DNA from 3 places in the Paenibacillus sp. GCM10027628 genome. Region 2 is predicted to be linked to each of the others. Evidence: riboswitches for the same ligand, from Rfam matches in the RefSeq annotation. Region 2 holds a riboswitch; each other region holds the start of a gene.
What was found. A riboswitch is a leader RNA that binds a small molecule or an ion and turns the genes downstream of it on or off. The one in region 2 is predicted to bind cyclic di-GMP.
Positions count from the first base shown of each region.

Region 1: another riboswitch for cyclic di-GMP. It lies ahead of ACFQZT_RS16125 (EAL domain-containing protein); the one in region 2 lies ahead of ACFQZT_RS22375 (DUF192 domain-containing protein).
Region 3: another riboswitch for cyclic di-GMP. It lies ahead of ACFQZT_RS31610 (hypothetical protein); the one in region 2 lies ahead of ACFQZT_RS22375 (DUF192 domain-containing protein).

Region 1 is NZ_JBHTHA010000017.1:119,637-124,715, forward strand. Features, by position in the region: gene ACFQZT_RS16115 (hypothetical protein) at 1-317, opposite strand, end outside; gene ACFQZT_RS16120 (hypothetical protein) at 324-815, opposite strand; gene ACFQZT_RS16125 (EAL domain-containing protein) at 891-3,239, opposite strand; cyclic di-GMP riboswitch class I at 3,320-3,405, opposite strand; gene ACFQZT_RS16130 (C39 family peptidase) at 3,530-4,219, shown strand; gene ACFQZT_RS16135 (MFS transporter) at 4,326-5,079, opposite strand, start outside.
Region 2 is NZ_JBHTHA010000035.1:232-5,310, forward strand. Features, by position in the region: gene ACFQZT_RS22355 (LiaF transmembrane domain-containing protein) at 318-617, shown strand; gene ACFQZT_RS22360 (PspA/IM30 family protein) at 701-1,354, shown strand; gene ACFQZT_RS22365 (PspC domain-containing protein) at 1,390-1,845, shown strand; gene ACFQZT_RS22370 (PspA/IM30 family protein) at 1,849-2,535, shown strand; cyclic di-GMP riboswitch class I at 2,982-3,068, shown strand; gene ACFQZT_RS22375 (DUF192 domain-containing protein) at 3,155-3,487, shown strand; gene ACFQZT_RS22380 (Flp family type IVb pilin) at 3,508-3,690, shown strand; gene ACFQZT_RS22385 (Flp family type IVb pilin) at 3,763-3,948, shown strand; gene ACFQZT_RS22390 (Flp family type IVb pilin) at 3,985-4,179, shown strand; gene ACFQZT_RS22395 (A24 family peptidase) at 4,291-4,812, shown strand; gene ACFQZT_RS22400 (TadE/TadG family type IV pilus assembly protein) at 4,809-5,079, shown strand, end outside.
Region 3 is NZ_JBHTHA010000052.1:58,591-63,669, reverse strand. Features, by position in the region: gene ACFQZT_RS31620 (glycine-rich domain-containing protein) at 1-915, shown strand, start outside; gene ACFQZT_RS31615 (MDR family MFS transporter) at 1,057-2,280, shown strand; cyclic di-GMP riboswitch class I at 2,383-2,476, shown strand; gene ACFQZT_RS31610 (hypothetical protein) at 2,574-2,879, shown strand; gene ACFQZT_RS31605 (DUF2935 domain-containing protein) at 2,975-3,790, shown strand; gene ACFQZT_RS31600 (exopolyphosphatase) at 3,897-4,811, shown strand; gene gloA2 (SMU1112c/YaeR family gloxylase I-like metalloprotein) at 4,962-5,079, shown strand, end outside.

The DNA.
Region 1 (5,079 bases), on a different contig from region 2:
TCAGAAACGCTTGGAATACGAACAATGCCGGTTTCCGTATGAATTTTGAAACCCCCAATAATTTCTATCGGCTTCCCTTCCGTCAGGACGCGAACGCGATAATCGCTGACAAAGGGGAAGTCGCCGCTATGCTGCAGCCGCACTTCCTCTCGGATTAGAGCCTCCATAAGCGCATCCAGCGGAGCCTCTGTCGTCATATCCCAGTCGTTCATGCGATCAACCAGCTCCAGGCTGAATAATAATCCGCTTCCACCTATGGCATAGGAGATTTGGGCATGATCCAAAGCTTTCGTTACTCGCCTTATATGCTCGAACACGATTCATTACCCCTCAATCTCGTATAAATTGACCAGCAGCCAATCGGGCGTAAAGTCTCTGGATAGCAGCCAGACCTTTGTGAAATGACCGCGCGGCAGCACCAGCTTATGCTTTTTGCCCAGCACATCGGACATGCCGAATAGCAGAGAGATATTGCGAATAAGCAGCATGCAGGGATATTCATGCGAATAATCTTTGAATTTCTCTTCCTTGCTTCGTACCCGATCATTAATGACCTTAATGAATTGATCGAGCCCTTCCATCCCAGGCTTAGGAAGCTCGGAACGTGACATCAGCCTCGCTTCTTCCGCATCATAGAATAAATGCGTTACTTCCAAACCTATGCCGTTCTGCTGCGCATCTTCAAGTAAAGCGTCCGGCTTTTCCTGCTGTCTGACAAGTCTAAGTGGTTGTTCATTGTTTAAATTATACAATTCGAGAAATATGTCAATCGCCGTTTGTTCCAACGCTTTTTTCTCAGCCTCGTGTTTGTTCATAGCTCTCCCTCAAATCCATATAACGGGTCTGTACAATCCATTTTACCCTATTCTATGAGCTTATGCGCCATGAGGTCATGCTGTGAACAGCTTTTGATGCATAAATCTGACAAACTCCCGGGCTTCAAGCGGCCTGCTTAGAAAATACCCCTGTATCTCATCGCAGCCGAATAGGGATAGCATTTCCCACTGTTCGTAATTTTCCACACCCTTAGCGATGACGCGTTGGCCTAAAAGATGAGATCTCGCGATGATGGTGCGGACTCGCTTCTGTTCGTGGTCATTGAGATGCATCTCATTGGTAAAGGAACGATCGATTTTAATAGAATCTACGCCTATCTGCTCTATGACACCCATGGCCATACTTCCGCTTCCATAATCGTCAATCGAGAGCTTGACGCCAAGTTCCAAGATGGATCGGTATATGCTCATAATGTCATTGTTTCCGTACATCACTGTGATCTCGGTTATTTCCAAGCAGAGACAAGCAGGATCAAGTCCCGTGCGTCGCAGCGTCTCCGCTAACCGTTCCGGGAAACCCGGATCAAATAATAGCTGTGCAGAACAATTGACCGACATAACTAGTGGCTGCATCCCGTCCTCCATCCAGGTTTGAAGCTGCTTGCACGCGGTATCCAATACCCATTGGTCGATGTCGGCCAGCAGTCCCGTTTTCTCAGCAGTCCCGATAAACTCGTTAGGAGACAACAACCCGATCCCTGGACGAATCCAGCGGATCAACGCCTCGACGCCGAGAATACGTCCGGAATGGATCTCAATTTGAGGCTGATAATACAGAATGAACTCGCGATCATCCAGCGCTTTTCGAATTTCGAAATTTTTAATAGATGCATCTTGTTTCACATTTTGATTGGATTTCTCATAGACAACGATCTGATTCATCCCTTGCTTTTTCGCCTGATACATAGCCAATTCGGCAGCCTGCTGAAGTTCCTCTGCCTGCAATCCATGTTCCGGATACGTGCAAATGCCCACACTGGCTGAGATCATGGGTTCTTCCAAGTTAGTGATTAGATAACCGGCCAACGTGGCAAGTGAATATGTTTCAACGATATCTGGCAATATCAAAGCAAATTCATCACAGCCCGACCTCGTTATAAGTGCGCTTTCCGGTGCATACTTCCTTAGCCGATCAGCTATATGCTGCAGCTTCCTATTTCCCGCATCAGGTTCCGTTATGTCATTCGTGGGATTGCAATCCTCCACCTTTACCAGCATAATGGCAAAAGGGGGCGGATCCCCCTGTGTGAGTAAGGTATTCATTTGATTTATATACTGCAAGCGGTTCCCGATGCCTGTTACGGTATCGAAATAGGCAAGGATGCTTACTCTTTCTTCCGCCGCTTTTTTTTGAGTGGTATCGGTCAGCACGATATAGTACAACAGATCGCCTTGGGATTCCATATGCTGGATTTCTACCTTTACATGCTTAACCTTCCCGCTGCTAGTTACAAGGGCATATTTCCCTTGAAGAACCCATTGCGTTATTTCGTTACAAAATAGACCCGTTGCCGAGTTCCCTGCTTCGGCCGCCAGAATTTGTTCGATATGCAGCCCCAGCAATTCGCTCGGCGATCGTTCCAAGAGCTGCGCCGCTTGCGGATTCAAATCTTTGATCATGCCGTCCTGATTAATCACAAGAATGGACAAGGGCGATAAATCGTAAAGCTGCTGATAGTTGCGGTCAATGGATGGCAAAAAGTCATACTTGGTCATCGCCTTCTTTAGAAACCAGGCAAACCAAAGAAAAGAGAATAAGCCCAAGTCCGGATAGTGAACATATGCCGGTAAAAAGGGAAGTCGTTGATAAAAGAAAAAAAGCAGCTGCCAGATGTTAGCCGCCAGTGACCCTAGAAAAATCGTGCGGATTTGCTTTCTTTTCAAATTCAAATCGTATGTTTTCACATAGTGAAAACCGGCAGCAACCAGCAATAGGCCGGTCACCGTTGTATATAAGCTGCTTCCAAGCATTATCAGTTCGAGTGCCTTGCTATTCCTCTCATACTTCCAAGTAACGCTCTCGATGATCTCAACCGATATCCAGGATAAAGGAAAGAAAAGCATGCTTCCTAAAGCCACGGGTCCGTAACAAATCACAAGCAGCAGCCATTTGGGCAGGGACTGGAACCTCCCCGTCATTCTTATACAAAAATGAAGCGCCACTGACATTAGTATAAAAGCCGGAAAATAGTAAAGCCAAAGGATGACCCGGCTCTCGTACACCGGAGGAACGATACGTACCACGAAATTGCTTACAATCAGAACCACAGTCAGCACGAAAAAAGTAGAAGCGATTTTATTCAAACCGCCGTAGGGATTTCTTTGATATACCTCTACCGCCATATGCAACAACAAAACAATAGGAATGATATAGAGCACGATTGACGTTGCAAAAGTTATCATGTTGCTGCACCTCGAGTGTTGGTAGGCCATCCATAAGAAGAAAAAAAGAAACCTTGCTTAAGGTTTCTTAATCGACCTAAAGCGGAAACTGGCTGGCATACGAGTGAATCGTGTAGCCCCTCTAGTTTTGCGTCCTTGACTTTCGTCAAGTTTGCCTTTATCTCTTTATGGAAGTAATATATGTAACAACGATGTTTATATAGGACTTTTTACCTACATAATTTATATCATGCCAAGTTTGATAGCGTCAACTACTATAATAGTAAAAATCATAGATGGGGGCGAAACGCGTGAAAGGGAAATTCACCTCAATTTTGATTATCTTTGCTGTTTTATTTCTGACTCAGCCAAATATGACTTATTCCGATGAAGATCCCCATCACTATCAAATTCCTGACGTGGCGGCTCTCTCTCAACTTCCCGAATTGCCGAACGGCTGCGAGGCCGTAGCCGCTACCATGCTGCTGAATTGGGCCGGAGTTACCGTTACTAAAGAGGAAGTGGCCAAAGCGCTGCCCAAAGGTGAGCTTCCCCAGGTCAACGATGACGGCGCTTGGGTAGGGGCGAATCCTGAACAGGTATTCGTTGGCGATCCGTTCGGGGTAGGTTTTGGGATCTACCATAAACCAGTCGCCGATACACTGAATCATTACCTGCCTGGGCAAATCAAGGACATCACAGGCTCGTCGCTGGACGATTTGCTTGAAACCGTGAAGTCGGGGCGACCTGTCATGGTATGGGCTACCGAACATATGGATTCCCCCTTTTTGGAGGATGAATGGCAGGATGCCGATGGCACTCTGATCGATTGGTACGATCCGGAACACGCCCTGCTCCTGACAGGGTGGGACGATGATCACGCCTACCTGAACGATCCGATGACAGGCGAGCAAGAAACGTACAACCTCTGGGGCTTTAAGACGGTATGGGAGGCCATGGGTTCGCAAGCCATTACTGTTACAGAAAATTATCATCCATAAAATGAAGTAAAGCCCCCGCAGCATTGCTGTTATGAGCAATGGCGCAAGGGGCTTTTTTGAGTATGAGTTGAGGTGACTTATTCGCTCCGTCTCCGGGAGGGGAAGATTAGACCGTATGCGGGACCGTACTTTCTTCCTTTGGCTGTGCGTCTGCGCCTTGAACAGGCGCCACGAAGCGGAGCGGACCCGCTATGAAAGCGGCTGATAAGCCAATCACTCCGAACACGATGCAAAGGATGAAGCCATGATTAATGGCCGTTCCAAGAGTGTCTCGCATAAAATCCAATGTATCTTTAGGCAGCTGCGCGCCGGCGCGGATTAATTGATCCGGATTCCCCAGGGTCGCCAACTGATCAAGCGGCATATGATGATCTTCAGCACCGGATTGGATCAGGCTCTTGTAGTTGTTGTTCACAACAGTTGCCATTATTGAAGCCCCGAGCACCCCGCCAATACTGCGCCAGAAGCCGACAATGGAGGAGCTAACCCCGATGTATTTACGATCTACACTAATCGCAACCGCATTTTGTGCAACGCTCATGAGCGGTCCGATGGCGAAGGCTCCGAGAATAACCATAAGCAGTATCATATACCATTTTGTCGCGTCATGACTGACAACGCTCAATAAATAACCGACAACAACACCAGCTATCATACTAAATGCGATTACCGTACGGAAGCTGAAGAAACGCAGGAAGAAGCCGGAGGACACAGCTCCCACCATTAAGGAGAACATCATCGGAGTCAGAAGTCCGTTGGAATTCGGCTGCCCGAGAACTGCCGTTGAGAAAACAGGCAAGTAAGCAATCGCCGAGAACATGATGGCTCCTTGGCAGAGGCAGGCCAAGACCATGCCGAGC
Region 2 (5,079 bases):
CCGGCCCTTACAGCGTGGCAATCGCCCGCCCGCCGTTCCGTAGCGGCCGAAAAGGGCGCTACAGAAAATTAATGCTGCTACAGCAGCATGTTTTCGCCATAATTCTGCCCCGGACCTCGCAAGCCGCGCCACCAAATCAGCTTGCTTTTCTGCCGTTCAAGCGCTGCATCGCCTTGTCTTATCCGCAGGTCTGACCCCCGCCCCGACTTAGGTCTAGGTTTAAAAACCGTCGCGGGTCCGTTTTGGGCAGTCTCGTTTTTACCTAAAATAAAGACATGAACAAGAGCACAACACACGAAAGGCGGTGACGAAAAACGATGAAAAAAAACACAGGCTTGGCATTTCTGCTGATCGCATTTGGTGCGCTGATCTTACTACACAAAATCGGCATCCACACGGGACCATTCATTGGCTCGATTATGGCTTACGTAATTCCGCTCGCTATGGTGGGTCTAGGTTATGTAGGAATCAAAAACGGCAGTAAATTCGGATGGATCATCGCAGGACTCGGTACCATTATCCTGCTTGGTAAATTAGCCGGTTGGATCGTAATCCTACTTGCAATCGGGTTAATCGCTTACGGATTCTCGTTGTTGTCGAATAGAACGCGAGTGTAAGCACAGTAACACAAGGTATCGAAATGTATCGCAAGGTATCGCAATGTAATGCAATACAGAGATTGAAAAAGGTGGTATGAGAGATGAGCCTGCTTAGGCGTATGAGAGACATTACCGTAGCAACACTGAATGAACATTTGGAACGGTCGGAAGATCCGGTTCGGTTGATTGATCAATACTTATCCGCTACTCGCGAGCAGCTGCAACAATCCGAAAAGCTGTACCAGCAATGCGTCAGCCACGCGGCGGCGCTCCGGCAGCAGTATCTGACTGCGCTGGAAACGAAAGAAAAGCGCGAGCATCAAGCGATGCTTGCTCTGAAAGCCGGCGAAGAACAGATGGCACGGATTGTGCTTCAAGAGAAGCTGCAAGCCGAAGAAAAAAGCGAGCAATATCACGAGCTGTATGAACAGGCGAAGCAGTCCATCCTTGATCTGGATGAAGAACTGCAGCAAATGAAAGCCGATTACAAAGAAGTGGCAGACAAACGCAGCTACTACCTGGCGCGAATGGAATCCGCCCGCTTGCAGCAAAGACTGCATGCCCGGATGAGCAGTGTGACGCAGGATGCGACACCACGCATGTTCGGCCGCCTGGAGGAGCGCGTATCCGATATGGAGCTGCATGCTAGAACGCTCCGCGATGTAAGACGCATGAGCCGTGAAAGCTACTATGCGGCGGGTAACCCGGCAGTAGACGCTGAAATGGAAGCACTACGCAAAAAATTGAATAGCTAAAGAGATTCTGTGAAATTAGGAGGGATAGCACAATCATGAGCAAACTTTATCGCTCACGAAGAGATAAAAAAGTTACCGGACTATGCGGCGGACTAGCCGAAACGATGAATGTAGATGCAACGTTGTTACGCCTGCTGGTTGTCATTACGACATTTTTCACTGGAGGCACGGTCATTTTCATCTATTTCCTAGCTGCGGTTGTCATTCCGAAAGAACCTGGCTTTGATCAGCCGCCATATGATCCTTATGCAGGCGGATATGGCCGACATGCTTATAATGGCGGCGGCTGGCAGCCCCACAAGCCTCATCATACAGGTCCGGCAGCTAGCAACTTTAACACAGCTTCAACTTATGATGCTGCTAAAACCAATAACATTGATGAAATGATGAAAGATATCGAAAAGAAAGCTTTGCAAAGAGAAGTTGAAGAATTAAGAGCCAAAGTCGCTCGCTACGAAACTACTAACGATACTAATAAAAAGGACGTGTAAACAATGGGAGTATTTACAAGAATGAAAGATATGACGAAAGCATCGATTCACGAGGTATTAGATAAAATCGAAGATCCGATCGTTATGCTTAATCAGTACTTACGGGACATGGAACAAGAAATTGCGCAAGCCGAAGTGACTGTTGCCAGACAAATCGCCAATGAGCGCAAGCTGAAACAGCGCCTGGAAGAATCCGTACGCCTTGTAGCCGATCGCGAAGCAAAAGCGGCAGCAGCGCTGAAAAACGGTCAAGAAGCAATTGCCCGCCAAGCTTTGGAAGAAAAACTATATCATGAAGATAAAATTGTTGAATACACAGATATGCATGCAGGATCCAAAGCACAAGCGGATGAGCTGACTCAACAGCTGCACGAAATGAAAGATGAGTTCTACAAAATGCGCAATAAGCGCAACGAACTCGTAAGCCGTGCCCAACTGGCTAAAGCGAAAAAGCAAATGGCTCAAGTTTCCTACAACGGTGTGATCGAAAGCGGCAACGCATCCCGCGGCTTCCAACGCATGGAAGAGAAAATCATGCAGATGGAAGTGGAAGCGGAAATCGCCCGCAAGCCTTATGTGCCTGCAGGTTCCATCAACAACTACACACCAGTTGATGTCGCGAAACAAGCTAAAGTTGACGAGCAGTTGAACCTGCTCAAAGAAAAATTAACCGGCAGCGCTGCCGAGTAATGACTAAACTTTTATCGAAGTATAATCATGAAGCGCGACCGCTTTGAGCGGTAAGTTTAGACGCCGATCGAGCAAAGCTCGATGCGGACGAATTTTGATGAGAAGCTCCTCCTAGAGAGGGGCTTTTTTCGTGTTTTCTTATATATTGCATCATGGTGCTTTAGACATCAAAGACCTACTTCAAGACTAAGTTGGATGCTATGCAATAGGGGATCCACTATTTAACAAATCAAAGAGACTTAGAGGGAAGTCCCGACAAATTATTGAAATTTTCCACAACTTGATGCCTATTGCTATATCTAAGGGTCTATTACAGCGTATTGCTTTTGATATAGGCATGGTCGAATTATGTTATCAGAAAATTGAGGAAATAGGACGATTCCAAGCCGATCCGTTCGTAAGCTAAGATGAACACATAAATCGATTTCCCGACATGCTTCGCGGAATCTCGATAAAGGCAAACCCGGCGAAAGCCGGCGACGCAAAGCTATAGGGGCTAAAGTGCGAAAGTGCTATGCCAGCCAGCTACCGAAAGATTACGGGGGGAGTCTGTCTTCAATCCCCACCTTTCGGCAAAGGCGGGGATTTTTTATTTAGGAGGTGGAAGAGGTTGAAGCTGGTGAACCTGAATACAGGAGAGATCCTGGCTGAGCAGGTAACGGAAGCCCGGACGTTTGCACGCAGACTAAAGGGACTTATGTTTACGAAAGCTTTGCAACAGGCAGCCTGTCTTCATATTGAGCCCTGTCGTTCGATTCATACGTTCTTTATGAACTATGCGATTGATGTCCTGCATCTGGATCGTAATTACACAATTGTAGGGATTGAAAGCCGCGTAGAGCCTGGCCGCATGGGCGCGGTCATCAAGAACACCGCATCAGTAATCGAGCTGCCGGCGGGCAGCCTAGCGCAGACACGTACGCAAATCGGACAAGCTGTCCAATTCCAGTAAACAAAAGGAGCGATTTTATTATGTTGAACAAAATTAAAGGTCTTATCGTAGAAGAGCAAGGACAAGGGATGACAGAGTATGGCTTGGTGCTTGGCGTTATCGCGGTGGGTGTAGTTGGCATTTTGGTTGCTTTGAGAGGAAAAATTTTAACTCTGTTTCAAAAAGTTAATACGGATCTCGGTACTGCAACTAATACTCCATAATGATTATTTCCTACTCGTTATAGATGGGGAGTTTATGCAGCATAATATGCATTCTTTTAAAGGAGCGACTTTATGATGATGAACAAGATTAAAAGTCTTATCGTAGAAGAGCAAGGACAAGGGATGACAGAGTATGGCTTGGTGCTTGGCGTTATCGCGGTGGGTGTGGTTGGAATTCTGATTGCCTTGAGAGGCAAGATAATGACTCTGTTTGAAAAAGTGAATACGGATCTTGGCAACGCAACGAATGCTCCATAATCATGATATCCTTCTCACTTTAGAAGGGGTGTTTATATGCAAGACAAATTTATGAGTTTCTGTGCGAGTGAGAACGGGCAAGGCGTGACAGAGTATAGTCTAGTCCTATCTTTGATTGCGGTTGGTGTCATTACAATCCTTGTAAGCTTCCATCAAAAGATTGAAACGATTTTTCAAAATGGTGTAGGTAAAATCAATAATGCAATCAAAGATAATGGACTCATCAATTAGAGTATACATCTATTACGCTCCTTCATAGAGCATAGCAAACATTCAATTAAAGGGTCTTACGTTTCTCGGAACGTTAGACTCTTTTTTAAAATCAGAGGTTCGGAGGCAATCATGATTGTACTGGATGGCATACTAATTCTGATTCTTGCCACTTGTGTTGTTACGGATCTAAAGTCTCGCAAAATCTACAATATGGTCACCTTTCCGGGCATTCTCTTGGCGTTTATCCTGCATGGTCTCATTGACGGTATTGGCGGACTGGGAAATGCGGCACTTGGATTTGCTGTTGGAGGGGGAGTACTTTTGATTCCATATCTGCTAGGAGGAATGGGTGCTGGAGACGTGAAGCTGCTTGCGCTTGTCGGTGCCTTCAAAGGCATGACATTTGTACTGCTTACTTCCGTCTATATGGCGCTTATCGGCGGCGTGATCGCACTGGTACTCCTCCTATTAAGGAAGCGCGTTCGCGAGATACTGAAAAGAATTTTGTTCTCCATGCTGCTTTTAAGATATGGGGTGAAAATGTCTCCAGCTTCGAGTGATGATACCGCAACTTCTACGTATCCATATGGGGTTGCCATCGCAGGCGGCTCGGTGTTGAGTTTATGGCTTAAAGGATGGGGATTCGTATGATCAAAGACGAACGGGGGCAGTCGCTAACTGAGTTTGCCGTCATTCTTCCGATATTTTTGTTGCTTGTATGCGGCATATTCGATTTCGGGAGGCTGATGTATGCCTATATGAATATGAACAATGCAGCTCAAGAAACAGTGAGGCTCGGTGGGCTTGGTAAAAAAGATGCAGAAATGACTGCCTTTGCTGCGAACTATGTGCATCTGGGCGATCAAAGCAAATTGAAAGTTACGATCTCTCCGAAGGATACGACCCGTCATTCCGGAG
Region 3 (5,079 bases), on a different contig from region 2:
CCATTGCAGAGTGCTGTGGCCAGACTCCAGAGCGCCATTCCGTCTGATTATGTGGAAAGATTGAAATATCGGGTACTTTCGGAAGATCGGAACATGACGGATGATGAGTTTGCTTGCAAATGGTTTGAATTACAGCGCTTTTTCCTGATGAACTTGATATTGAAACGAACACCGATGTTTAGCCAGGGAATTGATGCCATATGGCATGAAATGTTAATGTTTACCAGGGAATATCAACGATTCGGAGAAATGTTTGCCGGCGGCGTCATTCATCATGCTCCGGAACGGGAGCCCAGACAAATGCCGGGAGAACGCGCATGGTTTGACTGGGTATATGCGCATTTGTTCCAATTTGCTCCTTCCAGCACCGTCTGCTGGAATGGATTTTTCCGTCATCCGCTCGATCAGGAGCGGACAAATCTGCTTCGCGAAGGCATCGAATCCGAGATCGCCGAGCGCTGGTTTGATATGGAACAGGCTCAGCGGTATCCTGAGGTGGAGGAAACGATCCGCATGCTCATTCAGCAGGCGATTCATGAAGCAAGGCATGCGGCGCAAAGCAACAGAATCGAGGACACGGAGTGGTCGCAACAGGGTTCGGTTGGCAACGGGATGATGTACCTGGCTGGTGCCATGATGTTCTACTCCATCTTGGATAGCGATAATTATGACAGCAGTATGAGCCCGATTCTTCCACAATCGGAAGAGGAATTAGATCGACAGAAGTGGCAAAACCAAAGCAACTGCTCCACATCGGGCTGCGGCAGCTCAGGCGGAAGCTGGGATGGCGGCAATTCCGGCGATGGTAGTTCTGGAGATAGCGGCAGCGGAAGCAGCTGCAGTTCGGGATCGAGCTGTTCCTCGGGCTCCAGCTGTTCTTCGAGCTCTAGCTGCGGATCCGGCTGCAGCAGTTAATAGTGCAGCAGACACCTTTCCTGATTGGGAAGGTGTTTTTTTGCGCGAAAAAGACACATGCTGACATTTTTCGTGTATAATTATCTTTCGGATTCATTAACCTTGGGTTAATAAATATCAGAGACAGGGGGGCTGCGCAGCATGAATCGACTTCGTAATTTTCTAAGTACATACCATCCGATCGTACATACGCTGATTCTCGGAACCGTTATGGCAAGGGCGGCATCCTCGATGAGTTTGCCATTTCTTGCCATTTACCTGTCTAGAAACACGTCTATGAGCGAGGTTATGATCGGCGTTGTCATCGGGATGGGAGCATTGGCCGGAACTGTTGGCGGTTTTGTTGGCGGGACGCTATCGGATCGATTCGGTCGACGTATTATCATGCTGGCCGCTTTATTTGGATGGGCGTTCGTTTTTACCGGCTTTGCCTTTGTGAAACTGCCGATTTGGTTCATGCTGCTGAATATGCTCAACGGCTTGTGCAGATCCTTCTACGAACCTGTTTCTCAAGCATTAATGGCTGATTTAACAGAACCTGCGAAACGTTTGAAAGTGTTCTCGTTGCGTTATATGGCTATTAATGTTGGTGCGGCTGTCGGACCTTTGCTCGGTTCTTTCTTTGCAACGATGGACGGATCGCTGCCGTTTCTCATTACGGGAATCGTCTATTTTGTGTATGCCGTCACGCTCTATGCACTTCTATCCGCATTCGGCATCAAAAAAATCGAAGGCGAGAAGAAGGCGAATGTCACATTTGCTTCCGCTTGGCAGGTCATTCGAAGGGATACGACATTCCGGTATTATAGTATTGGCGGGATCATCGGTGCGATCGGCTACTCGCAGGTTATGGTGACCTTGTCTCAGTACTTGGAGCATAGCATCGCTGATGGTGTGAAAATGGTTGCATTACTGATGAGCGTAAATGCTATAACCGTTATAGCCATGCAAATTCCACTAACACGTTGGGCTGAGAAATATACGCCGCTTGTCGCCATTTCGGCCGGCAACTTGATGTTTGCGCTTGGGGATGTCGGGTTTGCTTACTCGCATACGACGATACCGCTCGTCTTCTCGATGATTGTATTCACCTTCGGTGAGATACTTAATTACCCTGCGGCCAATATGCTCATCGACAAATTAGCCCCGGCACATATGCGCGGAACTTATTTTGGGGCACAGACACTAACGAATGTAGGCCACTTTTTGGGACCATGGATCGGCGGATTTTTGCTTGCTTCGTACAACGGAAGTACTTTGTATACCGTAATGGCTTGTGTTACGATCTGTGGAACCTTGTTCTACCAACTAGGTTCAAGACGTCAATCGGTTGCAAAAACCGTAATAAAGAATGAAAATATGTGAAAAATAGTTCCATAGAACTATTCGATTTCTTCCAATCATCCCTTATTCTTGATAGTAAAGGTATCAACATTTGACAGCTTTCGATACATCTCGCTAAAAACATCACGATAAAGGCAAACCTGGCGAAAGCCAGCGACGCAAAGCTAGAGGGGCTCTCTTGTCCTGCAAGTGGACCGGGTGCCAGCCAGCCGCCGACGATTGGGTCTTCAACATCCAGAACCCCTCCGATCGGTTCAAAAGGCGGGGTTTTTCTTTTGTCACGAATATGAAGAAATAAGGGAGGATCCTGCAACATGCAGCCTGAATGGATGCTACACGAAGAACAGAAAATCACTTCACTTTGCGGTAATCATGTCGCCCGTTTGGTGCCGTCTTCAGACGGACCGAAGCTGCTGATTAATCGGGAAGAATATGCACTAAATGAGACGTGCTGGGATGTCGAAATGTTTCATGGACGAAACAACAGCATTCTCATCTTTTACTGGAAAGGCGAGGTTAAACTTTCCGTGAAAATTCCGCCATTGTCACAAATTGAAGCATTCCTTACAAGACTTTATCAATGTTTATCTTCCAAATGGAGAACGGTGCAGCCGATTTAGGCGCACCGTTTTTTTCTCTTATCTCTTCTGCACACGTATAGGCGGATGCACATATGTTGGGTACAGTTATACGCAAATGCCTAGGAGGTAAGAGAATGGGAGAGCTGAATGATTTTGAATCGGCGGCCTTATATGAACAGCGTTTCTGGTTGCAGGTGCTTGGGGATCATGGCCGGTTCATCTACAACGCGCTTGCGCCAAATGAGGAAATGGAAATTGAGCATGCGCGGTGCTTTATCCTCACCTTTGACAGTCTGCTTGAGACCGCTCGCGCGAACCTTGATTTAACAGGCATAATGATGCTGAATCATAGATCTTATCAGAAAGCACAAGAGCTGCGCGCCTTCAAGCTGCACCTTCTGGAACGTCATTTGACGGGGAAAATCGGATTGAGTTTGCCGCCTACGTTTGTCAATCATATGTTGAATGAGCTTGATGAAGCCCTGTCCGTGATGGGATATTTGGTTAGGCAGGAATTCCCGCCGGCACCGAGTCCGATTCATTTGCATTTGGTATGGCTGCAAGATGCGTTCGGCCATGCCGGTGCGATTCAGGATAATCTTGATTTGACAGAGAGTAAACGCAAAGAAATGAGCAGCCACTTCGCGCATCAATTCAAGGAGTTTTATTTAAAAGCGGTCGAATTCGCCCAATATCTCCGTACGAATCTGCATCATTTTCCAGCATTAAGCCGTTTGAACAAAGAAGCAGAACTTGAAATGACCTTGTTTTTGGAGTTTTTACGCGAACTTGAAGAGCAGAGACTTACGCATGAGACCTTAGGCACATTGGCACCGTTGATGGCGGACCATATGGCTAGAGAAGAACTTTATTACTTGACAAAGTTATCACAGGTCTCCGAAACGAAGAAGCCTTCCGGCAATCCGCTAGCGCCGAGAATCGAGAATTAGGGAACGTGTAAAGCTTGATAAAATCATTGTCACAGATCGACAGGGACGATATAATAAATCGATATGGGAGTAGTTCCTAAGGACTACTGTTGGGGGAGGAAATACCATGAGATTGATCACTCGTTCCGATTTTGACGGTTTGGTGTGTGCAATGCTTTTTAAGAAGCTGAACATGGTGGATGAAATGAAATTCGTTCATCCCAAAGATATGCAGGACGGATTAATTGAAGTCACGGAAAATGATATTTTGGCGAATGTCCCGTATGTACCGGGTTGTGGCCTATGGTTCGATCACCATTCCAGCGAGCTGGAACGGATGGGACAAAAGGTGGAGTTTAAAGGGGAGACCCGCATTGCTCCAAGCGCGGCGAGAGTGGTGTACGATTATTATGGCGGCAAAGAAACGTTTGGCGATATTGACGACATTATGTTGGGTGTAGACAAAGCGGACTCCGCGCAATTCAGCAAAGAAGATATTTTGAATCCTCGCGGTTGGGATTTGCTCTCTTTCATCATGGATGCTCGTACGGGGCTTGGCCGCTACCGTGATTATCGAATTAGCAACTACCAGCTTATGGAAGATCTTGTTGAGCATTGTGCGACAAAGTCGGTTGATGAGATTATGGAGCTTCCAGATGTGAAAGAGCGCGTAGATCGGTACTTTGAGCTGGATGCAACGTATCGCGACATGTTGAGTACATATACGCGAACTGAAGGCAATGTGATTGTCACCGACCTCCGAAATGTGGAGAACATTTACCCTGGCAACCGTTTCATGGTCTATGCCTTGTATCCGGAACAAAATATCTCTATCTGGATCGTAGACGGCCGGAATAAGCAGAATTGCGTGTTTGCCTGCGGGCACAGTATCGTTAATCGCTCTTCGAAAACGAATATCGGCGCATTGATGCTCCAGAACGGCGGAGGCGGGCACCATGCAGCCGGAACTTGCCAAGTGCCGTATGAGCAAGCGGAAGAAGTGCTTCATAGTCTTGTTGAGACGATGAGAGCAGACGGATAATAGTGTGATCAGACAGCTGCAGGATGGGGAAGTCGCCCGGAATGCGGCTTTTTTGCGCTGATTCGTATTGCGCCCTGCGATAACAAGAAGGTATGATGAGTAAAAAAGAGAAAATGACCGGAGAGTTATTCGGTCAATTGGAGGGAAAGCATGAATCTGGAACGCATTCATCATGTTGCTGTCATCAGCTCGAATTATGAACGATCGAAGCATTTTTATGTGAATCTGCTTGGTCTCAAAGTGATTCACGAATCTTATCGGGCAGAAC